DNA from 4 places in the Pseudomonas sp. GW456-E7 genome. Region 3 is predicted to be linked to each of the others. Evidence: predicted binding sites of a transcription regulator. Region 3 holds the regulator's gene; each other region holds the start of a gene.
The links. Region 3 encodes sigma-54, which starts transcription at its own class of promoters, with help from an activator protein. Its sites were predicted from a motif close to ANTGGCATNNANNTTGCTNT; they were not measured.
Positions count from the first base shown of each region.

Region 1: AC07YV_RS01840 (flagellar basal body rod protein FlgF) is a predicted target of sigma-54. The motif match lies at 1,818-1,837, and genes of this name have one in related genera.
Region 2: AC07YV_RS27610 (circularly permuted type 2 ATP-grasp protein) is a predicted target of sigma-54. The motif match lies at 3,953-3,972, and genes of this name have one in related genera.
Region 4: AC07YV_RS07805 (DNA translocase FtsK) is a predicted target of sigma-54. The motif match lies at 5,272-5,291, and genes of this name have one in related genera.

Region 1 covers NZ_JBWKZB010000002.1:73,081-80,569, forward strand. The annotation lists gene flgH (flagellar basal body L-ring protein FlgH) at 1-139, opposite strand, end outside; gene flgG (flagellar basal-body rod protein FlgG) at 192-977, opposite strand; gene AC07YV_RS01840 (flagellar basal body rod protein FlgF) at 1,023-1,763, opposite strand; gene AC07YV_RS01845 (sigma-54-dependent phenylalanine hydroxylase transcriptional regulator PhhR) at 2,028-3,590, opposite strand; gene phhA (phenylalanine 4-monooxygenase) at 3,999-4,784, shown strand; gene AC07YV_RS01855 (4a-hydroxytetrahydrobiopterin dehydratase) at 4,890-5,246, shown strand; gene AC07YV_RS01860 (amino acid aminotransferase) at 5,246-6,439, shown strand; gene AC07YV_RS01865 (hypothetical protein) at 6,704-6,835, shown strand; gene AC07YV_RS01870 (hypothetical protein) at 6,910-7,107, shown strand; gene AC07YV_RS01875 (MFS transporter) at 7,207-7,489, shown strand, end outside.
Region 2 covers NZ_JBWKZB010000067.1:16,268-23,756, reverse strand. The annotation lists gene AC07YV_RS27640 (ankyrin repeat domain-containing protein) at 1-510, shown strand, start outside; gene AC07YV_RS27635 (hypothetical protein) at 665-1,195, shown strand; gene AC07YV_RS27630 (PLD nuclease N-terminal domain-containing protein) at 1,279-1,470, shown strand; gene speE (polyamine aminopropyltransferase) at 1,725-2,600, shown strand; gene AC07YV_RS27620 (hypothetical protein) at 2,802-3,035, shown strand; gene AC07YV_RS27615 (ribonuclease E inhibitor RraB) at 3,246-3,590, shown strand; gene AC07YV_RS27610 (circularly permuted type 2 ATP-grasp protein) at 4,005-5,414, shown strand; gene AC07YV_RS27605 (alpha-E domain-containing protein) at 5,427-6,377, shown strand; gene AC07YV_RS27600 (transglutaminase family protein) at 6,374-7,183, shown strand; partial or broken gene AC07YV_RS27595 (c-type cytochrome) at 7,307-7,489, opposite strand, start outside.
Region 3 covers NZ_JBWKZB010000033.1:66,621-74,109, reverse strand. The annotation lists gene AC07YV_RS20400 (superoxide dismutase) at 1-3, shown strand, start outside; gene AC07YV_RS20395 (ZIP family metal transporter) at 35-928, shown strand; gene AC07YV_RS20390 (HPr family phosphocarrier protein) at 989-1,261, opposite strand; gene rapZ (RNase adapter RapZ) at 1,277-2,134, opposite strand; gene ptsN (PTS IIA-like nitrogen regulatory protein PtsN) at 2,137-2,601, opposite strand; gene hpf (ribosome hibernation-promoting factor, HPF/YfiA family) at 2,614-2,922, opposite strand; gene AC07YV_RS20370 (RNA polymerase factor sigma-54) at 2,997-4,490, opposite strand; gene lptB (LPS export ABC transporter ATP-binding protein) at 4,736-5,461, opposite strand; gene lptA (lipopolysaccharide transport periplasmic protein LptA) at 5,461-6,009, opposite strand; gene lptC (LPS export ABC transporter periplasmic protein LptC) at 5,996-6,568, opposite strand; gene AC07YV_RS20350 (KdsC family phosphatase) at 6,576-7,100, opposite strand; gene AC07YV_RS20345 (KpsF/GutQ family sugar-phosphate isomerase) at 7,100-7,489, opposite strand, start outside.
Region 4 covers NZ_JBWKZB010000008.1:58,516-66,004, forward strand. The annotation lists gene clpA (ATP-dependent Clp protease ATP-binding subunit ClpA) at 1-2,185, shown strand, start outside; gene infA (translation initiation factor IF-1) at 2,424-2,642, opposite strand; gene AC07YV_RS07790 (arginyltransferase) at 2,754-3,461, opposite strand; gene aat (leucyl/phenylalanyl-tRNA--protein transferase) at 3,519-4,199, opposite strand; gene trxB (thioredoxin-disulfide reductase) at 4,262-5,221, opposite strand; gene AC07YV_RS07805 (DNA translocase FtsK) at 5,516-7,489, shown strand, end outside.

The sequences.
Region 1 (7,489 bases), on a different contig from region 3:
CATTGTTCGCGGCCGCCGGCAACGGCGTACGCGGCAACACCGGAGCGTAGTAAGGGTCATTGGGCTTGGGCGTCGAAGGCACGCAACCTGCGAGCGCGGCGATCCCACTCAGTGCCAGAACAGATACATAGCGATTCATGACCCTACCTCACGGTGTTGCAGGCAGCCTCATGGCCGCCCCATAGACTTGATTACAGATTCTGCGTTACGAACGAGAGCATCTGGTCGGCGGTGGAGATCACCTTGGAGTTCATCTCGTAGGCGCGCTGGGTGGTGATCATGTTGACCATCTCCTCAACGGTGCTGACGTTGGACGTTTCCAGGGTGTTCTGCAGCGTGGTGCCGAAACCGTTCAGGCCCGGTGTGCCAACTTGCGGCGCGCCACTGGCGGCGGTTTCCAGGAACAGGTTGTTGCCCACTGCCTGCAGGCCGGCCGGGTTGATGAAGTCGGCGGTCTGCAGGTTGCCGATCACCTGGGCAGCCGGGTTGCCGGCAACGGTGATGGACACGGTGCCGTCGCGGCCGACGGTGAAGGTCTGCGCGTCGTTCGGAATGACAATCGCCGGCTCCAGGGCAAAGCCGCTGGCATTGACGATCTGGCCGTTGGAGTCCAGGTGGAAGGTACCGTCACGGGTGTAGGACGTGGTGCCGTCCGGTTGCAGGATCTGGAAGAAACCGCGACCGTCGATGGCCATGTCCAGTGGCTGCTCGGTGGTTTGCAGGCTGCCGGCGGTGAAGTTCTTCTGGGTGCCGACGATGCGCACACCGGTACCCAGTTGCAGACCCGACGGCAGTTCGCTGTCCTGGGTCGACTGGGCACCTGGCTGACGCTTGATCTGGTAGAGCAGGTCCTGGAACTCGGCGCGGTCACGTTTGAAACCCGTGGTCGACACGTTCGCCAGGTTGTTGGAAATGGTGGTCAGGTTGGTGTCCTGGGCGGACAGACCTGTTTTGGCAACCCATAGAGCCGGAAGCATTCGATTCTCCTCGTGCGCCTGTTTTACGGCGCGACGTTCTGGTGATTAGCTGATCTGCAAGACCCGAGCCATGGCCTGGTCATCGTCTTTGGCGGTGTTCATCATCTTGATGTGCAGCTCGAACTGCTTGGACAGGGCCAGTACCGAGGTCATCTCTTCCACGGCATTGACGTTGCTCGACTCGAGGAACCCGGACACCAGCTTGACGTCGGCATCGGCCTGCGCCGGTTTGCCATCCTTGGTGTGGATCGAACCATCCAGGCCCTTGGTCATGTTCTTCAGGTCCGGGTTGACCAGCTTGATGCGGTCCACTTCAGCCATCACCCGCGGACCTTCGCCCATCGCGCGGATGCTGATGGTGCCGTCCTCGCCGACTTCGATCTGCTGCTCCGGCGGCACGGCAATCGGCCCGCCATTGCCCATGACCGGCATGCCGTTGCCGGCACGCAGCACGCCCAGGGCGTCAACGTTCAGGCTGCCGGTGCGCACGTAGCTTTCACCGCCATCGGGATTCTGCACGGCAATCCAGCCGCCGCCTTGCACGGCAACGTCGAGGTCGCGGCCGGTTTCCACCAGTGAGCCCGGGGAGAAATCCGTGGCCGGGCGTTCGGACATGGCAAACGCACGCGCCGGAAAGCTGTCACCGAACACCGGCATCGAACGGGCCTGCTCCAGGTCTTTCTGGAAGCCGTTGGTGGAGATGTTCGCGAGGTTGTTGGCATGCGCCTTTTGCGCCAGTGCATTCTGGCTGGCGCCGGTCATTGCCACATAAAGGTACTTGTCCACACTCTTTCCTCTGCCTGCCGGACGTTTGCCGCCCACTGCTGTGTTGCTGAGCCATAAGCAATTTGCAGACCAACTTGTTTTTGGCGGCGCGAGGCCCGGCAAACAGGGGACTTTGAGGAATTAAGAGGGGATGGGGGATTTGTACCAGAGACGAAAAACCGGCGGTGTCATGCCGCTTCGCGGCAATGGATCAAAAGATCGCAGCCTGCGGCAGCTCCTACAGAGATCGATGTAGGAGCTGCCGCAGGCTGCGATCTTTTGATCTCAAGTGCTGCTGTCCTTGCCCACCTCATAATCGCGCAGCTTGTTGGCAATAGTGGTATGCGAAACCCCCAACCGCTTGCCCAGTTGCCGACTGCTCGGATGCTCGGAATACAGCCGCTCCAGCACAGCTTTTTCGAAACGCCCGACAATCTCGTCGAGCCCACCCTCCAGCGAAAAATCGCCAAGGGGCTGACGCACGCCATAATCCGGCAGGCGAATATGCTCGGCCTTGACCGTGCCGCCATCGCACAGGGAAACCGCCTGGAACAGCACGTTCTCCAGTTGCCGGACGTTGCCCGGCCAGTGGTAGTGGCTGAGCCGCTCCATGGCCGCCGGGGCGAGTTTCGGCAACGGGCATCCGATCTGCCGACTGGCCTGATCAAGGAAGTGCTCCACCAGCGGCGTCAAACCGTCGAGGCATTCGCGCAGCGGCGGGATGTGCAGGGACAACACATTCAAGCGGTGATAGAGGTCCTGGCGGAACTCGCCGCGCGCGCACAATTCGGACAGGTCGACCTGGGTCGCGCAGATCACTCGCACGTCGAGGTAGACCTCCTCGTCGCTGCCGACACGACGGAAGCAGCCGTCCTGCAAAAAGCGCAGCAATTTCACCTGCAAGCGCGGGCTCATTTCCCCGACGCCATCGAGAAACAGCGTACCGCCCGCCGTCAGCTCCAGCAGCCCGAGCTTGCCTTCGGCCCGTGCCCCTTCAAAGGCACCGGGGCCATAACCGAACAATTCCGTCTCGGCCATGGACTCCGGCAGCCCCGCGCAATTGAGCGCCATCAACGGCGACTGCCCACGCGGACTGGCCAGGTGGCAGGCCCGCGCCAGCAACTCTTTGCCGGTGCCGGTTTCGCCTTCTATCAATAGCGGCGCATCCAGCGGCGCCATGCGCCGCGCTTCGCGCACCACCGCGGCCATCACTTTCGAGCTCTGGAAGATGCTGTCGAAACCACGCAATTCCTGCTTGCGCACGTTGTAGATGCGCTCACCCACCCGGTCGGCGCGGTGCAGCGTCAGCACAGCACCGGCCATGGCCTCGCTGTCGTCATGCTCCGACTGCAAGGGCGCGATGTCGGCCAGGAACACGTCACCCTTGACCTTGACCCGCAGCCCGTTGATTCGCGACTTGTTGGCGCGCACCAGTTCCGGCAAATCGAAATCCTCGGCGTAGCGCGACAGGGGAATACCCGGCACCTCGTCGACCCGCACACCCAGCAACTGCGCCGCTGCCCGGTTGGCCGCGACGATGGAACCGCCCATGTCGATCGACAGCACCGGAAACTCCAGCGCACCGAGCAGGGCATTGAGTTCCATGTGCCGACGCTCGCTGGGCATCAGCCCTACACGCTTGACGCCGAAGACCCCGGCAATCGCTTCGAATTTCGGACGCAAGGCCTGGAACTGAATGTTGATCAGGTTCGGGCAATGCAGGTAGATGGCGTTGCCATGCTCACCCCCCACCTCGCCGCGGGCCACGTTGATCCCGTACTCCACCAGCAGGTTGAGAATGTCGCGCAGGATGCCGATGCGGTTCTGGCAGTGGACTTTGATACGCATGAAAAAGGCCTGAAAAAGCGATGATTGAGATTGTGACGCCTGGCGCGCAACCTGTGGGAGCGGGCTTGCTCGCGAAGGCATTCGCACAGCCAACTTTGATGTATCAGACAAACCGCTTTCGCGAGCAAGCCCGCTCCCACAGGGGGTATTGCGGTGCGCGCTCGATCGCATTTTTCTTTCGAGGCGCTCAGATAGTCGTCAAGATTATGTGACAGGCAAAGGGTTTTTCAAACCGGTAAATCTCAATAGCTGCGCGACCACGCACCATTCGTAACGAAAACTTTACGAATATCGGGGGATTTTCCTACGCTTGACGCCGATCACCTGCTGCAACAGTGCAATCCTTGGGGTATTTCTAGGTCCATAGCAGTACATAACAAGAACGAAATCCCCTAGCAGGAGAGCAGTATGAAGCAGACGCAATACGTGGCTCGCGAGCCCGATGCGCAAGGTTTTATCGACTACCCCGCCGAAGAACACGCGGTGTGGAACACGCTGATCACTCGCCAACTGAAAGTGATCGAAGGGCGTGCGTGCCAGGAGTACCTGGACGGTATCGAAAAACTCGGTCTGCCCCACGACCGCATTCCTCAACTCGGCGAAATCAACAAGGTCCTCGGTGAAACCACCGGCTGGCAGGTTGCCCGGGTTCCCGCACTGATTCCCTTCCAGACCTTTTTTGAATTGCTGGCCAGCAAACAGTTTCCGGTGGCGACTTTTATTCGTACCCGTGAAGAACTGGACTACCTGCAAGAGCCGGACATTTTCCACGAGATCTTCGGTCACTGCCCGCTGCTGACCAACCCCTGGTTCGCTGAATTCACCCACACCTACGGCAAGCTCGGCCTCAAGGCGTCCAAGGAAGAACGCGTATACCTGGCGCGCCTGTACTGGATGACCATCGAATTCGGCCTGGTCGATACCCCGCAAGGCCAGCGCATCTACGGCGGCGGCATCCTGTCCTCACCGAAAGAGACCGTCTACTGCCTGTCGAACGAGCCTGAACACCAAGCCTTCGACCCGCTGGAATGCATGCGCACGCCGTACCGCATCGACATCCTGCAACCCCTGTATTTCGTTCTGCCGAACCTCAAGCGCCTGTTCGACCTGGCCCACGAAGACATCATGGGCATGGTCAAGCAAGCGATGCAGATGGGTCTGCACACGCCGAAATTTCCCCCAAAGGCCGCGTGAACCGCGACTTTTGCTGACAAGTGAGTCTGTCAGTCACCGTCGCTTTGGTTTAGCGTGACGGCACTGTCGACCGATATAAAAACACTCGATTACAGGAAACACACCATGTCCACTTTGAACCAAGCCCATTGCGAAGCCTGCCGCGCCGACGCCCCACAAGTCAGCGACGAAGAACTGCCGATCCTGATCAAGCAGATCCCGGACTGGAACATCGAAGTACGCGACAGCATCATGCAGCTGGAAAAGGTCTTCCTGTTCAAGAACTTCAAGCACGCCCTGGCGTTCACCAACGCCGTCGGCGAGATCTCCGAGGCTGAAGGCCATCACCCAGGCCTGCTGACCGAGTGGGGCAAAGTGACCGTGACCTGGTGGAGCCACTCGATCAAGGGCCTGCACCGCAACGACTTCATCATGGCCGCGCGCACTGACGAAGTAGCCAAGGATGCTGAGGGGCGCAAGTAATGCACTTCGACGCCATCGGCCGAGTGCCCGGCGACCCGATTCTGGGCTTGATGGAGGCCTACGCGCAGGACCCGAACCCGCGCAAGTTCGATCTGGGCGTGGGTGTCTACAAGGACGCCCAGGGCCTGACGCCGATTCTCGAGTCGGTGAAACTTGCCGAGCAGCGCCTGGTGGACGGCCAGTCCACCAAGACCTACATCGGTGGTCACGGCGAACCGGCGTTCGGCAAGGCGATCAATGAGCTGGTGCTAGGCGCCGACTCGAAGCTGATCAGCGCACAACGCGCCGGCGCCACCCAGACTCCGGGCGGCACCGGGGCCTTGCGCCTGAGTGCGGACTTCATCGCCCAGTGCCTGCCGGGGCGCGGCGTCTGGTTGAGCAACCCGACCTGGCCGATCCACGAAAGCATTTTCGCGGCCGCCAAGGTCAAGGTCAGCCATTACCCCTACGTCGGCAGCGACAACCGTCTGGACGTCGACGGCATGCTGGCAGTGCTCAACGAAGCGCCCAAGGGTGACGTGGTGTTGCTGCACGCCTGCTGCCACAACCCGACCGGTTTCGATCTGTCCCACGACGACTGGCAGAGGGTGCTGGAGGTAGTACGCAAGCGCGAATTGCTGCCACTGATCGACTTTGCGTATCAAGGATTCGGCGATGGCCTGGAGCAGGATGCCTGGTCGACCCGGCTGTTCGCCGCCGAGTTGCCGGAACTGCTGATCACCAGCTCTTGCTCGAAGAATTTCGGCCTCTACCGCGACCGCACCGGAGCGCTGATTGTCTGCGCGAAAAGCGCCGACAAGCTCACCGATATCCGCAGCCAGCTGGCCAACATCGCCCGCAACCTGTGGTCGACGCCGCCAGATCACGGTGCGGCTGTGGTCGCGACCATCCTCGGCGACCCGGAGTTGAAAAACCTCTGGGCTGATGAGGTGGAAGGGATGCGCCTGCGTATCGCTCAACTGCGCAGCGGTCTGGTGGAAGCACTGGAGCCTCACGGTTTGCGCGAGCACTTTGCGCACATTGGCGTGCAACGCGGGATGTTTTCCTACACCGGCCTTTCACCTGAGCAAGTGAAGAACCTGCGGGATCATCACAGCGTGTACATGGTCAGCTCGGGCCGCGCCAACGTCGCAGGCATCGATGCCACGCGCCTGGATCTGCTGGCCGAGGCGATTGCCGCAGTCTGCAAATAACACCACCAAACCCTGTGGGAGCGAGCTTGCTCGCGATGAGGCCATAACATTCAACATCTCTGTTGACTGTCAGGCCGCTATCGCGAGCAAGCTCGCTCCCACATTTGTTTTGTGTCGCTCTTCCAGTCATGTCTAGACAATCCCATCCGTCGAAACAAATGGATATAAAAGTCCGTTTGTCATTTTCAGTGCTGTATCCTGCCCAGGCTTTTTCAAAGCGCGGATCTACCAGATCTATCAACAGACTTAGCGAGGAGCGCAACCATGCACGAGATTCCTAATCTCCCCTTCCCAAGCCTGCACGTACCTGAGCAGACGACCACGCAACAAGCCGGCGCCCAACAGCCCGAGCCGAAAGAAGCCACTGACCGCCGCCAGGCTGACAGCGAAGACTGAAACACCCGCCGTACAGACCGTGTGGAAAGCGCTAACATGCGCTTTCCACACTGCCTGAAACGCGAGCCCGCACCATGACCGATGAACTCAGCGAAACCTTTGATGAAAAGCAGGCCAGCGTCCTGATTGGCACCGCCGAAAAAATGATCGAGATCTGGAATCGCCTCTCCCCCGAAAAACAAGCCGCCTTGCTCGCCCGTTTCGGCACCCAGGAAAATGCGCTGGCCGCCCTGGTCACTACGCAACTGGTTGCTCCCGTCAAAGCTGAATGACGCCGCCCGGCAAATAGTTTTACTTTTTCACAACCAACGACCGTCCACACCGCTATCATAAGCAGCCTATCTATCCTGCTTTACCGTGGACCTTTACCCATGCCTGAAAACCAGCGCCCCCTGGCGGTCACGCTGCAAGTCGTTTCCATCGTCCTTTTCACCTTCATCGGCTACCTGAACATCGGCATTCCCCTGGCCGTATTGCCCGGTTACGTCCACAGCGACCTGGGCTTCGGCGCGGTGATCGCGGGCCTGGTGATCAGCGTGCAATACCTGGCCACCCTGCTCAGCCGCCCCTATGCCGGGAAGATCATCGACAACAAGGGCAGCAAACTGGCAGTGATGTATGGCCTGGCCGGTTGCGGCCTGAGCGGCGTGTTCA
Region 2 (7,489 bases), on a different contig from region 3:
AAAAGCCGCCAGATGACCCCCGAAGAAGCCGCCGAATTTGCCGAACAGGTATTCAACAAGGCACGGGAGGGCGATGCGGCGATGATGGCCGCGCTGCTGACCAAGGGTTTGCCGCCGAACCTGCGTAACCACAAGGGCGATACCTTGCTGATGCTGGCCGCGTACCACGGTCATGTGGACACGGTAAAGGTCCTGCTGGAGCATAAGGCCGACCCGGAGATCCGCAACGACAACGGCCAGAGCCCGATTGCCGGGGCAGCGTTCAAGGGCGACCTGGCGGTGATCAAGGCCCTGGTCGAGGGCGGCGCGCAGGTTGAAGGCTCGTCCTTCGATGGCCGCACGGCGCTGATGATGGCGGCGATGTTCAACCGCGTCGAAGTGGTCGACTACCTGATCAGCAAGGGGGCCGACCCGCAGGCCAAGGACGCCAATGGCATCACCGCATTGGAGGCTGCCAGGACTATGGGCGCATCCGATACGGTTGCGCAGTTGCAGAAACTGGTTGGCTGATTGTTTAAAAAGATCGCAGCCTTCGGCAGCTCCTACATTGAACCGCGTGGACCTGTAGGAGCTGCCGAAGGCTGCGATCTTTTTTGGGCATTCGAATCTATCCTTGCGGTATCCTTCGCGCCCTCAAAATTCACCTCGCTACAGGATCCTCCCCATGAAAGCCGCACTCGTCGAACTCATCAGCAAAATCAGCTCCGGGTGCATGGGCGAAGACGAAGTCCTCAAGGTCGCAGACGAAGCGGCCCAGGCCTACGCCGACCCGCAGGCTTTTCTGAGCGCCAATCCGGACATCAACTACGACGAAACCTTCCCGATCCCGTTGGGTGAATGGGTGGTGGTCGGCAGCCTGCCGGAAACGGTGCTGTTCCAGGCTGACACCTACATGGACCTGTTCGCGCAGATCGTCGCTTCGTTCGGCCCGGGTGTGGAATTCAATCTCAAGCCCAAGCAACTGGCCAAGACCGAAGCCTTGACCGCGCTCAACCGCATCCAGGTGCAAATGAGCAGCCTGAACAAGGAAAACGGTGGCTACACGCTGATGAACTTCAGCCAGTTGCTCGATGACGAGTTGCAGGTGGTGCTGGTGTACGGCAATGACGTGCCCCGCGTGCTGGAATTGTGCGCCGAAGCCGGCATCGCAGCCGCGCCCTCCCTGGAAGCCCTGAAAGTGGCGATCCACGTCTGATAGCCAAATACTGTCAAATCAAAGGGAACCCTCACGACGACCGTCTATCCTAAGAGGGCAAATCACTCTTCAGGAGCGTCACCATGGGTTCCACGTTCAACAGCCTGGTTGCCTTGATCATTTTTGCCCTGGACATCTGGGCCATCATCAACGTATTCAAAAGCAGCGCCGAGACCGGGATGAAAATCCTCTGGGTACTGTTGATCGCACTGTTGCCGGTGCTGGGGCTGATCATCTGGGCCATCGCCGGGCCGCGGGGCAACGTACGGGCCTGAACAAGCGACACTGGACCTGTGGGAGCGGGCTTGCTCGCGAAAGCGGTGAGTCAGTCAACATCGATAGTGACTGGCACTACGCCTTCGCGAGCAAGCCCGCTCCCACAGGATTGTGGCAAGTCGAGCAAGTGAGGTTCGACCTGTCATGTTCCGCGACGTAGAATGCGCGCCTTTCCCGGTCATTCGAGACGAACGAATGGCCATCATGGGCGGGTAACCGTCCGTTGCCACCCGCATTCATCGGAGCACTTCCCATGAGCAACACCCTGACCAGCGACTACCTGGAAACCCTCTACGAAGGCTACGGCCAGCGTTTTCGCATGGAAAAACTGCTGCACGAAGTGCGCACCGAACACCAGCACCTGGTGATCTTCGAAAACCCGCGCATGGGCCGGGTGATGGCGCTGGACGGCGTGATCCAGACCACCGAAGCCGACGAATTCATCTACCACGAAATGCTGACCCACGTGCCGATCCTCGCCCATGGCAGCGCCAAGCGCGTGCTGATCATCGGCGGCGGCGACGGCGGCATGTTGCGTGAAGTGGCCAAGCACCGCAGTGTCGAGCACATCACCATGGTCGAGATCGACGGCACCGTGGTCGACATGTGCAAGGAGTTCCTGCCGAATCACTCCAAGGGTGCATTCGATGATCCACGCCTGAACCTGGTGATCGACGACGGCATGCGTTTCGTCGCCACCACCACTGAAAAGTTCGACGTGATCATTTCCGACTCCACTGACCCGATCGGGCCGGGCGAGGTGCTGTTCTCGGAGAACTTTTACCAGGCTTGCCACCGCTGCCTGAACGAAGGCGGCATCCTGGTGACCCAGAACGGCACGCCGTTCATGCAGATCGAAGAAGTGAAGACTACCGCTGGTCGCCTGCACAGCCTGTTCCCGGACTGGCACTTCTACCAGGCCGCCGTGCCGACCTACATCGGCGGCTCGATGACCTTCGCCTGGGGCGCGACCGATACCGCTTATCGCAAGTTGTCCCGCGAAACCCTGCAACAGCGTTTCACGGGCAGCGGTATCGTCACTCGCTACTACAATCCTGAAATCCACATCGGCGCGTTCGCCCTGCCGCAATACGTGTTGCAGGCCGTGAACAAGCCAAGCAACGACTGATTGGATGAAATGCAACACCTGTGGGAGCGGGCTTGCTCGCGAAAGCGGTGTATCAGTTAGCAATTCTGTCAACTGACACACCTTATTCGCGAGCAAGCCCGCTCCCACATTGAATTGCGGCAGAACAGGCGGAACAATTAGCCAGCTAACAAGGTCCAGATATGTGTAAGCCCATCCATGGGTTTTATCGAGGAGGCATCAATGCAAAAGTGGAAAATCACTTTCGTGGATGATCATGGCGAAACCGTCGACGAGGTCTTCGAGTGGGCCGAGCGCCCGGACAACGAGCGTGCCGCCAAGCTCATCAAGTCCCGGCTTCTTCCTGTCGCTGCCGAACTGGATCTGAACGATCTGGAAGGGCGGACCGCCGATGCGAGCGTCAAAGAGCTCAAGTCCCAGAACAGCATTCAAATCCTCGGCATTACTCCAATCTGAACGGCACCTGTCGCATTCACATCCAGGCCTTGGCAGAGGCTCTATCTTGAGGCTACTCTGCAAGCGAGATCAGCGAATGAATCGCTAAGGTCTGGTCTTGTCAGCTCCATGCTTGTTTCCCGCCGGCATATCGGTTGCCGTCGCTCGCGCTGTTCGGTTGCGGGTGAGGGAGTACGGAAAGTCTATCCATCGTTTTGAGGAGGACGTTTCATGAGCACAGCCTATCAAGAAGACATCAGCAGCAGCGTGTTGCGCCGCATGAAAGAAGGCGGTTTTGACTTTTCGCGGTTTCATCCCATCGAGTTCTACGCCATTTTCCCGGATGAGGAGCGGGCACGCAGGGCGGCAGGTCATTTCCACCGTGGTGAATCCCTGGATGCGCAAGTCAGTGTGCGCGACGATGGCGCCTGGGCGCTGGAGTTGTGCAAAGTCATGTATGCCACCTACGACGACATCGGCGACTTCGAACAGGGTTTCGAAGCGGTTGTCGAGCCGTTGGGAGGCATCATCGAAGGCTGGGGTGTGAAACAGGAGGTACGAGGGCGACTCGCATAAGCTTATGAACAGTGACAACCGGCATTGACGGCTGACCTTCGGGTTGGCCGTTTTCATTTATGGCCTGTAGGAGCTGCCGAAGGCTGCGATCTTTTGATTTTGATTCTCAACATTTCAACAAGGCAAAAAAAAGCCGCCTGAGCAGGCGGCTAAAAGGGAAGTTCAGTGTGCTTTTCAGCGAATGCCTGGATTATCCGCACCCGTTACCGGGCAGTGAAATCATCTCTGGCTATGCTGGTGATAGGCGATAACCACGCCTTGCAATGAAGCGGGGGCGATCAGATTGGAGCATTTGCCGCACAGGAATGGTGCGGTACTTGCGCATTGATTATCCAACTGATTGATATCAAAGCGTTTATGCCGCTGGCACGGGCCTTGCGAAGGTCTGGACGTCCGAGTGACAAGGAGTACGGCATGATCCGCACCTATTTTGATGAGATGTACGATGCCGGCGGCCAGGTCCGCCCGCATTATCGGGAGTTTGCCCGTTGGCTGGCCGAGACGCCTGACGAGCTTCTGGCACAACGGCGACGTGAGGCCGATCTGTTGTTTCATCGCGCCGGGATTACCTTCACGCTCTACGGGGACGAGCAGGGCACAGAGCGCCTGATTCCCTTCGACACCATCCCCCGCAGCATCCCCGCCAGTGAATGGCGGGTCGTCGAGCGCGGGTGCATCCAGCGGGTCAAGGCGCTGAACATGTTCCTCGCCGACCTGTATCACGAGCAACGCATCATCAAGGCCGGCATCATTCCGGCCGAGCAAGTGCTGGCCAACGAGCAGTACCAGTTGGCGATGCAGGGGCTGGACCTGCACCGCGATATCTACTCGCACATCTCCGGCGTCGACCTGGTGCGCGACGGCGACGGCACCTACTACGTGCTCGAAGACAATCTGCGCACACCGAGCGGCGTCAGCTACATGCTCGAAGACCGCAAGATGATGATGCGCCTGTTCCCCGAACTGTTCGCGGCGCAACGCATCGCGCCCATCGACCACTACCCGAACCTGTTGCTCGATACCCTGAAAAGCTCAAGCCCCATCGACAACCCCAGCGTGGTGGTGCTGACGCCGGGTCGCTTCAACAGCGCGTTCTTCGAGCATGCGTTTCTGGCGCGGGAAATGGGTGTGGAACTGGTGGAGGGCGCGGACCTGTTCGTGCGTGACGACAAGGTCTTCATGCGTACCACCGACGGGCCGAAAGCGGTCGACGTGATCTATCGTCGCCTCGACGACGCCTTCCTCGATCCGCTGGCCTTCAACCCGGAATCGATGCTCGGCGTGCCGGGGCTGCTGTCGTCGTACCGTTCCGGCAACGTGGTATTGGCCAATGCCATCGGCACGGGGGTGGCGGACGACAAATCGGTGTATCCGTTCGTGACCGACATGATCCGTTTCTACCTCGATGAAGAACCGATCCTGAAGAACGTGCCGACCTGGCAGTGCCGTAATCCGTCTGAACTTTCCCACGTGCTGGCCAATCTTCCAGAGCTGGTGGTCAAGGAAACCCAAGGCTCCGGCGGTTACGGAATGCTGGTGGGGCCGGCGGCGACGGCGGCGGAAATCGAAGCCTTCCGTGCGCGGATCATCGCCAAGCCCCATGCCTATATCGCACAACCGACACTGTCGCTGTCGACCTGTCCGACCTTTGTCGAAAACGGCATCGCGCCACGCCATATCGACTTGCGGCCGTTTGTCCTGTCGGGTCGTGAGACCCGGGTGGTGCCCGGCGGCTTGACCCGTGTCGCCCTGCGCGAAGGCTCCCTGGTGGTCAACTCTTCCCAGGGTGGCGGAACCAAGGACACCTGGGTGGTCGAGGATTAAAGGAAGCCTGCCATGTTAAGTAGAACTGCCTCGGATTTGTATTGGATGTCGCGTTACCTGGAGCGGGCGGAAAACCTCGCACGGATGCTCGACATCAGCTATTCGCTGTCGCTGATGCCGCAAGACGGCCGTGGCGACGGTTTGCACGAACTGGCCATGCCGCTGTTGATCACCGGCACCCTGGACGATTACCTGGAACGCCATGGCGAACTGCATGCCGAACGGCTGCTGCATTTCTTCGCCCTGGATGCGGCCAACCCGGCGAGCATCTACAGCTGTCTCGGTGCCGCGCGGGCCAGCGCCCATGCGGTGCGTGGGCGCATCACCGCCGACATGTGGGAAAACATCAACGCCACCTGGCTGGAAATTCGCGGCATCGCCGAACAGGGCCTCAGTCGCTACGGGATGAGCCGTTTCTGCGAGTGGATCAAGGAACGTTCCCACCTGTTTCGGGGCGCGTCCTACGGCACCATCATGCGTAACGATGCGTTTCGCTTCATTCGTCTGGGGACCTTCATCGAGCGAGCGGACAACACCTTGCGCCTGCTCGATGCCCGTTACGAAATGGCCGGCGACCAGGCCGAAGCGGTCAGCGATGGCACCGCTCACGCGTATTACCAGTGGAGCGCGTTGTTGCGGGCGTTGTCGTCGTTCGAGGCCTACACGGAAATCTACCGTGACGCCCCTGGCGCCCGGCATGTCGCCGAATTGCTGTTGCTGCGCGCCGATGTACCGCGCTCCCTGCGCGCCTGCACCGAAGAAATCGACCAGATCCTCGCGCAATTGCCGGGGGCCAACGGTCGTCCGGCACAGCGCCTGGCGGCAGAAATGGACGCACGCCTGCGCTACACCGGCATCCATGAAATTCTCGAAGAAGGCCTGCACGCCTGGCTGACCGAGTTCATCCCGCTGGTGCGCCAGTTGGGTAACGCGATTCACAGTTCTTATCTGGAGGCGGCATGAGACTTTCCATTAGCCACGAGACCACCTATCACTACGAAGACAAGGTGCGGGCGAGCATCCAGTACCTGCGGCTGACGCCCCACGACAGCGAGCGCCAGCACGTGCTCAGCTGGCAGCTCGACCTGCCGCGTCCGGTGCGGGCGCAACTCGATCCGTTCGGCAACATCCTGCATGTGCTGACCATGGATGAGCCCCACGAGGCGATCATCATCGGTGCCCGCGGCCAGGTCGATATCGATGAATGGCGTGAGGCTGAACACGAAAGCCAGTCGGCACTGCCGTTTCTGCGCTTCACCCGTTTGACTGAAGCCGATGCCGCCCTGCGGGCATTCGCCGAGAAGGAATGCAAGCAGCGTCGCGATCGCACGGCGTTGATCGATCTGATGCATGGCCTCAACCAGCATATGACCTACACGCCGGGTTCCACGGAAGTGGACACAAGCGCGGCCCAGGCCTTTGCCGGACGCTCCGGCGTGTGTCAGGACCATACCCATGCGTTTCTTGCCTGCACCCGCAGCCTGGGCATTCCTGCACGCTATGTGTCGGGCTATCTGTACAGCGAAAGCAGCGAACACCTGGCCAGCCACGCCTGGGCCGAAGCCTGGCTGGATGACGCCTGGTACAGCTTCGACGTGACCAACGAACTGGCCCGGCCGGAACGTCACCTGAAACTGGCGGTGGGCCTGGATTACCTGGATGCCTGCCCGGTACGCGGCATGCGCCGGGGCGGCGGGTGTGAGCAGATGCACGCGAAGGTGCTGGTCTCACCGACGCCAGCGCCGGTGATTTCGGTGCAGCAGCAATAACTAGAGGTCTGCAAAATCCTGTGGGAGCGAGCTTGCTCGCGATGGCGACCTTTCAGTCGATACTACCGTGACTGACACACCGCTATCGCGAGCAAGCTCGCTCCCACAGGGATCATGTCAGTGCTAGTGCTGAATCTTGCGCCCAACCATATGCTGCAAATACCCCACCAGCATCCCCAGGTCCCCATCCGGCAACACCTCGGCCGAGAACCCGGGCATCTTCGCCTGCGGCCACTGGCGCAAGCTCTGTGGATCGCGAATGTAGCGCTTGAGGAAGTCCGCGCCGAAGTACTCGGTCGGGCTGTA
Region 3 (7,489 bases):
TAAGTCTTCTGTAAAAACAATCCAGGGCTGGAATATGGGCACTGAAACACTGGCGATCGGAAGTGGACGGATGTTTCGTTACGCGTTTGGATCGCTGTTACTGCTGGCGGGCATGAGTCTATTGGTTGCCCATGGATTGGCATGGCTCGACCTTGAGCCGAGGTTGCTGCGCGCACTGCAGGGCGGTGCGATCTGCGCCCTGGGTACCGCGCTGGGTGCGGTTCCGGTGTTGGTGATTCGGCGCATGCCGCAGGTGCTCAGCGATACTTTGCTTGGCTTTGGCGCTGGCGTGATGCTCGCGGCGACGGCATTTTCGCTGATCGTCCCGGGCATCTCTGCCGCCGAAGGGCTTGGACTGTCGCCTTGGGCGTCCAGTGGGCTGATCAGCTTCGGCATTATGCTCGGTGCGTTCGGCTTGTTCCTGGTGGATCGGAAGGTCTCCGGCGTCAGCCCGGACAGGCTGGTCGGTACCCTGGAGCGCCCGGTCATTGCTCCGCGCATCTGGTTGTTCGTGTTTGCCATCATCGCCCACAACATCCCGGAAGGCATGGCGGTCGGTGTTTCTGCCGGCGGCGGCATGCCTGAAGCCGACAGCCTGGCCATGGGCATTGCCTTGCAGGACGTGCCGGAAGGGCTGGTCATCGCCTTGGTACTGGCCGGGGCAGGGATGTCCCGGGTCAAGGCGTTCCTGATCGGTGCCGCATCAGGGTTGGTCGAGCCGGTGTTCGCGCTGTTGTGTGCCTGGCTTGTGAGCCTGGCCGAGCTGCTGCTGCCTTTGGGGTTGGCACTGGCGGCAGGGGCGATGTTGCTGGTGGTGACCCACGAAGTCATTCCCGAATCGCGCCGCAATGGTCATGACAAGCTTGCCAGCCTCGGGCTGCTGATGGGGTTCTGTTTGATGATGGTGATGGATACGGCGCTGGCCTGAACAGATCGCAGCCCTGTAGGAGCTGCCGAAGGCTGCGATCTTTTGATCTTGATCTTGTCCTTATTCGCCTTCGTCGAAGAAGTTGTTGATCAACGCTACCAGCGCTTCCAGGGCTTCCTGTTCCTGCTCGCCTTCTGTGCTCAAGTGGATCGTGGTGCCTTTGCCGGCGGCCAGCATCATCATCGCCATGATGCTTTTGCCATCGACCATGGACTCTGGTGTTCGACCGGCCCGGATCTGGCACGGGAACTGACCCGCGACCCCAACGAATTTTGCAGACGCCCGGGCATGCAGACCCAGCTTGTTGATGATTTCGATTTCCAGAGCAGGCATCGCGATGTGAATCCTTTAGCTGAGGTCGCGGTGGCGAACCTGGACGTTCTTCAGGGTTTTTTGCAGCACCTGCCCCAGACGCTCGGTCAGGTAGACGGAGCGGTGATGTCCGCCAGTGCAGCCAATGGCAATGGTGACGTAGGCGCGGTTGCTGGCGGCAAAACGAGGCAGCCACTTTAACAGGTATGTGGAAATGTCCTGGAACATCTCTTCGACATCCGGCTGTGCCGCCAGGTATTCGGCAACCGGTTGATCGAGCCCGGACTGCTCGCGTAATTCCGGTTTCCAGTAAGGGTTGGGCAGGCAACGCACATCGAACACCAGGTCGGCGTCCACCGGCATGCCACGCTTGAACCCGAAGGACTCCACCAGGAACGCAGTCCCCGGCTCAGGCTGATTCAACAGGCGCAGTTTGATGGCGTCGCGCAGCTGGTACAGGTTCAGGCTGGTGGTGTTGATCTTGAGGTCGGCGAGGTCGGCAATCGGCCCGAGCAGCACGCTTTCAACGTTGATGGCTTCGGCCAGCGAGCGGTTGGCGTTGGTCAGGGGGTGGCGTCGGCGGGTTTCCGAGAAGCGCTTGAGCAAGGTTTCTTCGTCGGCGTCCAGGTACAGGACATCGCACTGGATGTGGCGGCTGCGGACTTCTTCGAGCAGTTCGGGGAAGCGTGACAGGTGGCTGGGCAGGTTGCGGGCGTCAATGGAAACGGCCACCAGCGGTTGCATCAGCTCGGTATGAATCAACGCTCGTTCGGCCAGTTCCGGCAGCAGGCCGGCAGGCAGATTGTCGATGCAGTAGTAGCCGTTGTCCTCAAGAACATTGAGGGCGGTGCTTTTACCCGAGCCGGAACGGCCACTGACGATGATCAAGCGCATGATTACTGACCGTTTTGCTCGTCCAGGACAACCTGATACAAGGCTTCGTTGCTTGCGGCATTACGCAGTTTTTCGCGAACGTCCTTGCGGTCGAGCATGCTGGCGATCTGTCGCAGCAGCTCAAGGTGCGCATCGGTAGCGGCTTCCGGGACCAGCAGAACGAACAGCAGGTCAACCGGCGCGCCGTCGATGGCGTCGAAATCGATAGGGGCGTCCAGGTGCATCAATGCACTGATGGGCGATACACAACCCTTGAGACGGCAGTGTGGAATAGCGATGCCGTTGCCAAAACCGGTGGAGCCGAGTTTTTCACGGGCAATCAGCGCCTCGAAGACATCTTGCATCTCCAGAGCCGGCACTTCGCGGGCGATCAGATTGGCAATTTGTTCGAGGGCTTTCTTTTTACTGCCGCCCGGCACGTTCACGAGGGAACGGCCGGGGGTCAGGATACTTTCAAGTCGGATCATGGGTTGGGAGTGTTAACGACCGGTTGCGCCCTGAAGGAGGCTCTGGGTCTTTTCCTTATGCTTTTTGAGTTGTTTATCCAGCTTGTCGGTGAGTGCATCGATCGCAGCGTACATATCGGTATGTTCCGCATTGGCGACCACTTCATTCCCGGGAATATGCAGCGTGGCTTCGATTTTCTGCTTCAGCTTCTCGACGGTCATCGTGACCTGCACGTTAGTGATCTTGTCGAAATGTCGCTCCAATCGTTCGAGTTTTTCGCCGATGTAGGTGCGAAGAGGTTCGGTCACTTCCAGTTGGTGTCCACTGATGTTGACTTGCATACAGCTTCTCCTTCGTTGCCAGTGCATAAAGCGGTAGACCAGATGATCTACCACTGGAACGCTGTGGCGTGGCTCTACATCAACCGCTTGCGTTCGCTCGAAGGCGCGATCCCTAGGGATTCGCGGTACTTGGCGACGGTGCGGCGAGCCACCTGAATGCCTTGTGCCTCCAGTAAACCAGCGATCTTGCTGTCACTCAACGGCTTTTTCTGATTTTCCGCGGCAACCAGTTTTTTGATGATCGCCCGGATCGCCGTGGACGAGCATTCGCCGCCTTCGGAGGTGCTTACGTGACTGGAGAAAAAGTATTTCAGTTCATAGATGCCCCGGGGGGTGTGCATGAACTTCTGGGTGGTCACCCGTGAAATCGTCGACTCATGCATGCCGACCGCTTCGGCGATGTCATGCAGGACCAGCGGCTTCATGGCTTCGTCGCCATATTCGAGGAACCCGCGCTGATGCTCCACGATCTGGGTGGCAACCTTCATCAGGGTTTCATTGCGGCTCTGCAGGCTCTTGATGAACCAGCGGGCCTCCTGCAACTGATTGCGCATGAACGTGTTGTCGGCGCTGGTATCGGCGCGGCGCACAAAGCCGGCGTACTGGGCGTTGACCCGCAGCCGTGGCACCGACTCCTGATTCAGCTCCACCAGCCAGCGCTCGTTGTCCTTGCGTACGATAACGTCAGGAACGACGTACTCGGCTTCGGTGGACTCGATCTGCGAGCCCGGGCGCGGGTTGAGGCTCTGGACCAGCTCTATGACCTGGCGCAGCTCATCTTCCTTGAGCTTCATGCGGCGCATCAACTGGCTGTAGTCGCGGCTGCCCAGCAGGTCGATGTAATCGGTGACAAGGCGCTTGGCTTCGGCCAGCCAAGGGGTCTTGGCGGGCAACTGACGCAATTGCAGCAACAGGCATTCGCCCAGGTTGCGTGCGCCTATGCCGGCCGGCTCGAATTGCTGGATGCGGTGCAGGACGGCTTCGATTTCGTCCAGTTCGATGTCCAGTTCCGGATCGAAGGCTTCGAGGATTTCCTCGAGGGTTTCGTCCAGATAGCCCTGATTGTTGATGCAGTCGATCAGGGTCACGGCGATCAGGCGATCGGTGTCGGACATCGGGGCCAGGTTCAGTTGCCACAGCAAGTGGCTTTGCAGGCTTTCACCGGCCGAGGTGCGGGTGGTGAAGTCCCACTCGTCATCGTCATTGCTGGGCAGGCTGCTGGCGCTGGTCTGGTAAACGTCTTCCCACGCGGTGTCGACGGGGAGTTCGTTGGGGATGCGCTCGTTCCAGTCACCCTCATCGAGGTTATCAACCGTCGGGGCACTTTCCTGGTAGGAGGGTTCCTGGATATCGGTGTTGGGCTTTTGTTCGGCGTTGTCGGCCAAGGGGTCGGAATTGTCGAAGTCGTCGCCTTCTTCCTGGCGTTCGAGCATCGGATTGGACTCCAGGGCCTCCTGGATTTCCTGTTGCAGGTCCAGGGTCGACAATTGGAGCAGGCGGATGGCCTGTTGCAGCTGAGGTGTCATCGTCAGCTGCTGGCCCATTCTCAAGACTAGCGATGGTTTCATGGCAGGGGCTTAACACCTTATTCGCCGGCGCACATGCGCCATCCACTACAGGGCGCCGGGGCGCCAAACATAAGCAAATTATATGCCTGAAACTGAAGGATTTGCCTAGAGCGCTGTAACAATAAAAAACTATAAATTTGTGTTGCGGTGCTGCCCGTATTGGGGGATGAACACGCTGGTTTGCATGAGGCACCGATGAATCGCGAGACGGGTGCCCGGGCGGCTGCCTGGGCACGGCTCAGCGTTTACAGGCGGAACTCATGGCCCAGGTACACTTCCTTCACCAGGTCATTGGCCAGGATGGTCTCTGCATCACCTTCGGCGATCAACTGACCGTCATTGACGATATAGGCGGTTTCACAGATATCCAGGGTTTCACGAACGTTGTGGTCCGTGATCAGCACGCCAATGCCTTTGGCCTTGAGGTGGTAAATGATCTGCTTGATGTCGCCGACCGAAATCGGGTCCACGCCGGCGAAAGGTTCGTCGAGGAGGATGAACTTCGGGTTGGTGGCCAGGGCGCGGGCGATTTCCACGCGGCGGCGCTCACCACCGGACAGGCTCATGCCGAGGTTGTCGCGGATGTGGCTGATGTGGAATTCCTGCAGCAGGCTTTCCAGTTCCTTGCGACGACCGGCCTTGTCGAGCTCCTTGCGGGTCTCGAGGATGGCCATGATGTTGTCGGCCACCGACAGTTTGCGGAAGATCGATGCTTCTTGCGGCAAATAGCCGATACCGGCTTTTGCACGGCCGTGCATCGGCTGGTGGCTGACGTCCAGGTCATCGATCAGGACGCGGCCCTGGTCGGCTTGCACCAGGCCGACGATCATGTAGAAGCAGGTGGTCTTGCCGGCGCCGTTCGGGCCAAGCAGGCCGACGATCTGACCGCTGTCGATGGACAGGCTGACATCACGCACGACCTGGCGGCTCTTGTAGCTCTTGGCCAGATGCTGAGCTTTCAGAGTTGCCATTACTGGGCCTTTTTCTCGTCGGTTTTCTTCTTCGGCTGGATCACCATGTCGATGCGCGGACGCGACTCGGTCACCTTGTTGCCGGTGGCGCGCCCGGCGCTGGCCAGCTTCTTCTCGGTGTCGTAGACGATTTTCTCGCCTTGGGTGACGTTGTTGTCCTTGTCGACAACTTTGGCCTTGTCGATCAACACGACGCGATTTTGCGTGGCGTGATACTGGATGGTCACGCCCCAACCCTGAACAGGCTTGGTATCGCCAGCCGTCTGCAATTGCTCGAAGTACGCCAGGTTGCCCACCGAGGTCACTACGTCAATGTCGCCAGTCGGGGTGCGGGTGATGGTAACGGTGTTGCCGGTCACCTTCATCGAGCCTTGGGTGATGATCACGTCACCCTTATAGGTAGCAATACCTTGCTTGTCGTCCAGTTGGGCATCGTCGGCCTGAATGCGGATAGGCTGCTGTTGGTCTTCCGGCAGAGCCCAGGCGCTCACGCTTCCCAGTGCTGCGCCCAGACTGAGCAAAATCGGGAGGGTTTTAACGAGCCTCATACTGTCCTCTTACGTTCGATAGCAGGTGTATCCTGCTTTCTTTCAAATACGCTTTCATTCCCTTGCCAGTCGATACACCGCCAGCGCCGTCGATTCTAACGTCTTGCTCGGTCTGCGCATATTGCTGCTGCGGGAACACGGTCATGCGGGTGCTGGTGATCAGGGTCTTGCGGTTTTTCTCGTCGAAGCGCGTGATGCGCACATCATCGATCAGCTCGACCTGCGTGCCGTCAGGGTTGACCTCGCCACGCAGGCTCTGGACGTGCCACGGGAATTCGGTGCCGCGGAACACGTTCAGGTCGGGGTTGGTCAGCAGTGTCACCTCGGTCGCCTTCAGGTGCTCGACCTTGTCGGACACCAGATCATATTGCAGCTTGCCGTCCGGCAGGTACTGCACGCTGTGGGCGTTGATGGCGTAATAGTCGATCATGCTTTCATCGACCGGCGTTACCGGCTTGTCGAGGAAGCGTTCCGGGCTGATGTTCCAGTAGCCAACCGCGGCGAATATCGCCGCGATGCAACTGTACAGCAAGGTGTTGCGAAACTTTTTGCTCAGCATATCGGGCTCACAGGTACGCCGCGTTGGCCGCATCGAGGCGGTCCTGGGCGCGCAGGATCAATTCGCAGAACTCGCGAGCGGCACCTTCGCCGCCGCGGGCGAGGGTGATGCCGTGAGCATGTTCGCGCACGAAACTGGCGGCATTGGCCACCGCCATGCCCAGGCCTACGCGGCGAATCACCGGCAGGTCCGGCAGGTCGTCGCCGAGATAGGCCACCTGCTCATAGCTCAAATTCAGTTGGGCCAGCAGTTCGTCGAGTACCACCAGTTTGTCTTCGCGACCCTGATACAGGTGCGGGATGCCGAGGTTTTTGGCTCGCCGCTCGACCACCGGGGTCTTGCGGCCACTGATGATCGCAGTCTGCACGCCAGCGGCCATCAGCATCTTGATGCCCTGGCCGTCGAGCGTGTTGAACGTCTTGAATTCGCTGCCGTCTTCGAGGAAGTACAGGCGACCATCGGTCAGCACGCCGTCGACATCGAATACCGCCAGTTTGATCTGTTTGCCGCGTTGCAGCAGGTCCGCACTCATTACATTACTCCTGCACGCAGCAAGTCGTGCATGTTCAAGGCACCGACCGGGCGATCTTCGCTGTCGACCACGACCAGCGCGTTGATTTTATGGTCTTCCATGATTTTCAGTGCTTCGGCGGCCAGCATTTCGGCGCGGGCGGTCTTGCCATGGGCCGTCATGACCTGGTCGATGACAGCGCTGTGGATGTCGATGCTGCGGTCCAGTGTGCGGCGCAAATCACCATCGGTGAAGATTCCGGCCAGCTTGCCGTCGGCCTCGAGGATGACGGTCATGCCCAGGCCCTTGCGGGTCATCTCCATCAAGGCGTCCTTGAGCAGGGTGCCACGCTGGACCTGCGGCAACTCCTGGCCGGCGTGCATGACATTCTCCACTTTCAGCAGCAGGCG
Region 4 (7,489 bases), on a different contig from region 3:
CCTCCTGCTGGCCCTATTGGACAATGAGGCTGCCGCCACCGTTCTGCGTGCGTGCGGCGCAAACCTCGACAAACTCAAGCATGACCTGCAGGAGTTCATCGACTCCACCACGCCATTGATCCCCGTGCATGACGAGGATCGCGAAACCCAGCCAACCCTGGGCTTCCAGCGTGTCCTGCAACGTGCTGTGTTTCACGTACAGAGCTCGGGCAAACGCGAAGTGACTGGTGCCAACGTGCTGGTCGCGATCTTCAGTGAGCAAGAGAGTCAGGCGGTGTTCCTGCTGAAACAGCAGAGCGTTGCCCGCATAGATGTCGTCAACTACATCGCCCATGGCATTTCCAAGGTGCCGGGGCATGGCGATCACTCTGAAGGTGAGCAAGATATGCAGGACGACGAGGGCGGTGAGTCTTCTTCCTCGGGCAATCCCCTGGATGCTTATGCCAGCAACCTCAACGAACTCGCGCGCCAGGGTCGTATCGATCCGTTGGTGGGGCGTGAGCTGGAAGTCGAACGTGTCGCACAGATCCTGGCACGTCGACGCAAGAACAACCCGCTGCTGGTGGGCGAGGCGGGCGTGGGTAAAACCGCGATTGCCGAAGGCCTGGCCAAGCGCATTGTCGACAACCAGGTGCCGGACCTGCTGGCCAACAGCGTGGTTTACTCCCTCGACCTGGGTGCCCTGCTGGCCGGTACCAAGTACCGTGGCGATTTCGAGAAGCGCTTCAAGGCGTTGCTCAATGAGCTGAAAAAACGGCCGCAGGCAATCCTGTTCATCGACGAGATCCACACCATCATTGGTGCGGGTGCTGCGTCCGGTGGTGTCATGGATGCCTCGAACCTGCTCAAGCCGCTGCTGTCCTCGGGTGATATCCGTTGCATCGGGTCGACCACCTTCCAGGAATTCCGCGGCATCTTCGAGAAGGACCGTGCCTTGGCCCGGCGTTTCCAGAAGGTCGATGTGTCGGAGCCTTCGGTGGAAGACACCATTGGCATTCTGCGCGGCCTGAAGGGGCGTTTCGAAAGCCATCACAATATCGAATACAGCGATGAAGCCCTGCGCGCGGCTGCCGAACTGGCTTCGCGTTACATCAATGATCGTCACATGCCGGACAAGGCGATCGATGTGATCGACGAAGCGGGTGCCTACCAGCGCCTGCAACCGGTCGAGATGCGTGTTAAACGCATCGAAGTGCCTCAGGTCGAAGACATCGTCGCGAAAATCGCGCGGATTCCGCCAAAGCACGTCACCAGCTCCGATAAGGAATTGCTGCGTAACCTCGAGCGTGACCTGAAGTTGACCGTGTTTGGTCAGGATGCCGCGATCGACTCGCTGGCCACCGCGATCAAGTTGTCCCGTGCCGGCCTCAAGTCCCCTGACAAGCCTGTCGGTTCGTTCCTGTTCGCAGGGCCTACCGGTGTCGGTAAAACCGAAGCGGCGCGTCAGTTGGCCAAGGCGCTGGGTGTCGAGCTGATTCGTTTCGATATGTCCGAGTACATGGAGCGCCATACCGTATCGCGTCTGATCGGTGCGCCTCCGGGTTATGTCGGGTTCGACCAGGGCGGTCTGCTGACCGAGGCCATCACCAAGCAGCCACACTGCGTGCTGTTGCTCGATGAAATCGAGAAAGCGCATCCGGAAGTCTTCAACCTGCTGTTGCAGGTCATGGACCACGGTACCTTGACCGATAACAACGGGCGCAAGGCGGATTTCCGTAACGTGATCGTCATCATGACGACCAACGCCGGTGCCGAGACAGCCGCTCGTGCTTCGATCGGTTTCACCTTCCAGGACCACTCGTCCGATGCGATGGAAGTGATCAAGAAGAGCTTCACGCCGGAATTCCGCAACCGTCTGGACACCATTATCCAGTTTGGTCGCCTCAGCCATGAGGTCATCAAGAGCGTGGTGGACAAGTTCCTTACCGAGCTTCAGGCGCAGCTGGAAGACAAGCGAGTGTTGCTGGAAGTCACCGATGCGGCCCGCAGCTGGCTCGCCGAAGGTGGCTACGACGCGGCGATGGGTGCTCGTCCAATGGCGCGCCTGATCCAGGACAAGATCAAGCGTCCACTGGCGGAGGAGATTCTTTTTGGCGAACTGGCCGAGCATGGCGGTGTGGTGCACATCGACATCAAGGATGGCGAGCTGACCTTCGAGTTCGAGACCACGGCCGAGATGGCCTGACGTTAAACCGCAACAAAGCAAAAAGGCGCCGAAAGGCGCCTTTTTGTTATCTGAACACGAATCCCCCCCCCTGTAGGAGCTGCCGAAGGCTGCGATCTTTTGATTTTGTTTTTAAAGATCAAAAGATCGCAGCCTTCGGCAGCTCCTACAGAGGATCAGCGTCAGGAATTCAAGAGTGGGTCAAATCCCGCACAAACAAAAACGCCCGGCATAAGCCGGGCGTCTTGTATTGACCTGATTAGCGGGCGCGGTAAGTGATGCGCCCTTTGCTCAAGTCATAGGGAGTCAGCTCTACGCGCACTTTGTCGCCGGTAAGAATACGGATGTAGTTCTTGCGCATCTTGCCGGAGATGTGCGCGGTTACGACGTGCCCATTTTCCAACTCCACACGAAACATGGTGTTGGGCAGGGTGTCGACGACAGTGCCTTCCATTTCGAAGCTGTCTTCTTTCGACATGCAGTAAAGCCCTCGGTGTCCAATGAATGGCCCGGTGCAACTGCGCCAGGCAAAAGCGGCGTGCATTGTGCCCGAAAAGTGGGGTTTAAGCCAAGGGGTTTAGGGCCGGCTCTAGTTTAGAACCACCCAGCGCTGATTAATCAGCAACTCAATAGGGCGATATTGAGTCTTGTAATTCATTTTTTTGCAGTTTTTGATCCAGTAGCCGAGGTAGACCGCCTCTAGCCCCAGTCGCCTGGCCTCGGCGATTTGCCACAGGATTGCATAGCGCCCAAGGCTGCGACGCTCTTCGGATGGTTCGTAGAAGGTGTAGACAGCCGAAAGACCGTTCGGCAGTAAATCGGTGACGGCGACGGCCAGCAGCTGGCCGTTCAGGCGGAACTCATAAAACCGTGAAAACGGCAGGTCCCGCACCAGGAAGGTCGAAAACTGGTCGCGACTTGGCGGATACATGTCGCCATCGGCGTGACGCTGTTCGATGTAGCGCTGGTAAAGCTCGAAGTACTCTTCGTTGAAGCGGGGCTTGGCCGGACGCACCTGCAAGTCCGCGTTGCGCTTGAAGATGCGTTTCTGTTGCCGGTTGGGCGTGAACTGTCCCACGGGAATGCGCGCCGGAACGCAGGCATTGCAATTCTGGCAATGCGGCCGGTAGAGATGATCGCCACTGCGACGAAACCCCATCTCCGACAGGTCTGCATAGACATGCACATCCATGGGCTGGCTAGGGTCGAGGAACAGGGTTGTGGCCTGCTCATCGGGCAGATAACTGCAAGAGTGCGGCTGAGTGGCATAGAACTTCAAACGCGCCAACTCGGTCATGATCAACCCTCGGGATAATGCTTTTGAATAAGTGTAAGCCACGCGCGCAAATGTCGCTCAGCAAACCCAGGTGGCATGGTTGGGTTGGTCCAGATATCCGGCCAGATAGCTGGCAAACTCGCGGCGAGGAATCGCCCGGGCTCCCAAACTATGCAGGTGATCGGTGGGCATCTGGCAGTCGATCAGTACAAATCCTGAGTCTTTCAGATGCCGGACCAGGGTGGCAAAGCCGAATTTCGAGGCGTTGTCAGCGCGGCTGAACATGGACTCGCCAAAAAACAACCGACCCATCGCCAGGCCATACAGGCCGCCGACCAGTTCGTCCCCGTCCCACACTTCCACCGAGTGCGCGTGACCCCGCCTGTGCAGTTCGATGTAGGCCTCTTGCATCGCTTCGGTGATCCAGGTGCCGTCGGCGTAATCCCGGGGCGCCGCACAGGCGCGAATGACGGCGGCGAAGTCCTGGTCGAAGGTCACTTGATAGCGTTGCTGGCGCAGCAGTTTGTTCAGGCTGCGTGAGACGTGCAATTCGTCGGGAAGCAGAACCGTACGCGGGTCCGGCGACCACCAGAGAATCGGCTGGCCTTCGGAAAACCAAGGGAAGCAGCCGTGGCGATAAGCCGAGATCAGCCGATCGGCGGACAGGTCACCACCGGCAGCCAGCAGCCCGTTGGGGTCGCGCATGGCCTTTTCCAGCGGTGGGAAATGCAAGGTGTTGCGTTGTAACCAAGTCAGCATGGCATCCGGGCTTGCAGAAGGGGAGGGCAGTGGCGGGCGTTGGCCCGCCATAAAGTTTGCCTTCAAACGGCAGGAATGTCGTCGAGGTATTTTTCGGCGTCAAGCGCCGCCATGCAACCGGCCCCGGCCGATGTAACGGCCTGGCGATAAACATGATCGGCCACGTCGCCAGCGGCAAACACGCCTGCAATCGCCGTGGCGGTAGCATCGCCTTCGCTGCCGCCCTTGACCAGCAGATACCCGTCGCGCATTTCCAGTTGCCCGATGAACAGGTCGGTGTTGGGTTTGTGGCCGATGGCGATAAACACCCCGGCCAGCGCCAGCTCTGTGGTTTCACCCGTTTGACTGTCCCGCAGACGGGCACCGGTCACGCCACTGGCATCGCCGAGCACTTCGTCCAGATTCTGGTTCCAATGCAGGCGGATATTGCCGTTGGCGGCTTTTTCGAAGAGTTTGTCCTGGAGGATTTTCTCCGAGCGCAGTTTGTCGCGTCGATGGATCAGGTGCACTTCCCTGGCGATGTTCGACAGGTACAAGGCCTCCTCGACCGCCGTGTTGCCACCGCCGACCACCGCGACCACCTGGTTGCGATAGAAGAACCCGTCACAGGTCGCGCACGCCGACACCCCTTTGCCGGCGAATGCTTCCTCCGACGGCAGGCCCAGGTATTGCGCGGAGGCGCCGGTGGCAATGATCAGGGCGTCGCAGGTGTAGGTGCCGCCATCGCCGATCAACTCGAATGGCCGTTGTTGCAACTTGGCGGTATGGATGTGGTCGTAAACGATCTCGGTGGCAAAGCGCTCGGCGTGTTTTTGCATGCGCTCCATCAGCACGGGTCCGGTCAGGCCTTCGACGTCGCCTGGCCAGTTATCGACTTCGACGGTGGTGGTGAGCTGGCCACCTGCCTGTATGCCGGTAATGACAACGGGCTTGAGGTTGGCGCGGGCGGCATAAACGGCTGCGCTGTAACCGGCGGGACCGGAGCCCAGGACAATCAGGCGGGAATGCTTCGCTTCGCTCATAAAAACACCTCATAAGCCTTTGTCACAAAAGACAATGCATGCTCAAATTGAATAGCATGTCATGTGCTGTTGACTATGCTACACCCAAGGGTCTCAAGCATGGCGTCGTGCGTACAAACCCGTACAATGCCCTGCGTGTTACATATATTCAGTGCGCACCGTGTTTATAAAAACCGGGGCGCAGTGTTAAAAGTAGTCCCGGTTACGTGTGTTAACTTTTTTACCTGCCTGGATTGGGCAGTTTTTTAGACTTTCAACAGATGGACGCGCCATTGGCGCAGGAAAAGAAGCGTTTTGAAGAAATCCACCGCAGCACCTAAACCAGCCGTCGTTCCGCTCTGGCGCCAGCACTTGCACTACCGACTCAAGGAAGGTGCGCTGATCGCCATCGGTGCACTGTGCCTGTTCCTGATGATGGCCTTGCTGACCTATGGCAAGGATGATCCGGGCTGGAGCCATAACAGCAAGATCGACGACGTGCAGAATTTCGGCGGGCCCGCGGGCTCCTACAGCGCCGATATCCTGTTCATGGTGCTGGGTTACTTCGCCTACATCTTCCCGTTGTTGCTGGCGGTCAAGGCGTACCAGATCTTCCGCCAGCGTCACGAACCCTGGCAGTGGAGCGGCTGGCTGTTCTCCTGGCGCCTGATCGGCCTGGTGTTCCTGGTGCTGTCGGGGGCCGCGCTGGCCCATATCCATTTCCATGCCGCGACCGGTCTGCCGGCCGGTGCGGGCGGTGCGCTGGGGGAAAGCCTCGGCGAACTGGCGAGGAACGCCCTGAATATCCAGGGCAGTACGCTGCTGTTCATCGCGTTGTTCCTGTTCGGTCTGACGGTGTTTACCGACCTGTCGTGGTTCAAGGTGATGGACATCACCGGCAAGATCACCCTCGACCTGTTCGAACTCTTCCAGGGCGCGGCCAATCGCTGGTGGGCGGCCCGTACCGAACGCAAACAGCTGGTCGCCCAGCTGCGTGAAGTCGATGACCGTATGGATGAAGTGGTTGCGCCGACTGTCACCGACAAGCGCGAGCAGGCCAAGGTCAAGGAGCGGTTGATCGAGCGTGAGCAGGCCCTGAGCAAGCACATGTCCGAGCGTGAGAAGCAGGTGCCGCCGGTGATTGCACCCGCGCCGCCAAAACCGGCCGCGCCGAGCAAACGCGTCGAAAAAGAGAAACAGGCGCCACTGTTCGTCGACAGCGCCGTGGAAGGCACCTTGCCGCCGATCTCGATTCTCGATCCCGCGGAAAAGAAACAGCTCAATTACTCGCCCGAATCCCTGGCAGCGGTCGGCCACCTGCTGGAAATCAAGCTCAAGGAGTTCGGCGTCGAAGTGAACGTGGACTCGATCCACCCGGGCCCGGTGATTACCCGTTACGAAATTCAGCCCGCCGCCGGCGTCAAGGTCAGCCGCATCGCCAACCTGGCCAAGGACCTGGCCCGTTCCCTGGCCGTGACCAGCGTGCGCGTGGTGGAAGTGATTCCGGGCAAGACCACGGTCGGTATCGAGATTCCCAACGAAGACCGGCAGATCGTGCGTTTCTCCGAGGTGTTGTCGACCCCCGAGTACGACAACTTCAAATCCCCGGTCACCCTGGCCCTGGGCCACGACATCGGCGGCAAACCGGTCATCACCGACCTGGCGAAGATGCCGCACCTGCTGGTGGCCGGTACCACCGGTTCCGGTAAGTCGGTGGGCGTGAACGCGATGATCCTGTCGATCCTGTTCAAGTCCGGCCCGGAAGACGCCAAGCTGATCATGATCGACCCGAAAATGCTGGAACTGTCGATCTACGAGGGCATTCCGCACCTGCTGTGCCCGGTGGTCACCGACATGAAGGACGCCGCCAACGCCCTGCGCTGGAGCGTTGCCGAGATGGAACGACGCTACAAGCTGATGGCCAAGATGGGCGTGCGCAACCTGTCGGGCTTCAACGCCAAGGTCAAGGAAGCCCAGGACGCCGGCGAGCCGTTGAGCGATCCGCTGTACAAGCGCGAAAGCATCCACGACGAAGCGCCGCTCCTGCAAAAGCTGCCGACCATCGTGGTGGTGGTCGACGAATTCGCCGACATGATGATGATCGTCGGCAAGAAGGTTGAAGAGCTGATCGCCCGTATCGCCCAGAAGGCGCGTGCGGCCGGTATCCACTTGATCCTTGCGACCCAGCGTCCGTCGGTGGATGTGATCACCGGTCTGATCAAGGCCAACATCCCGACCCGCATGGCGTTCCAGGTATCGAGCAAGATCGACTCGCGGACCATCATCGAC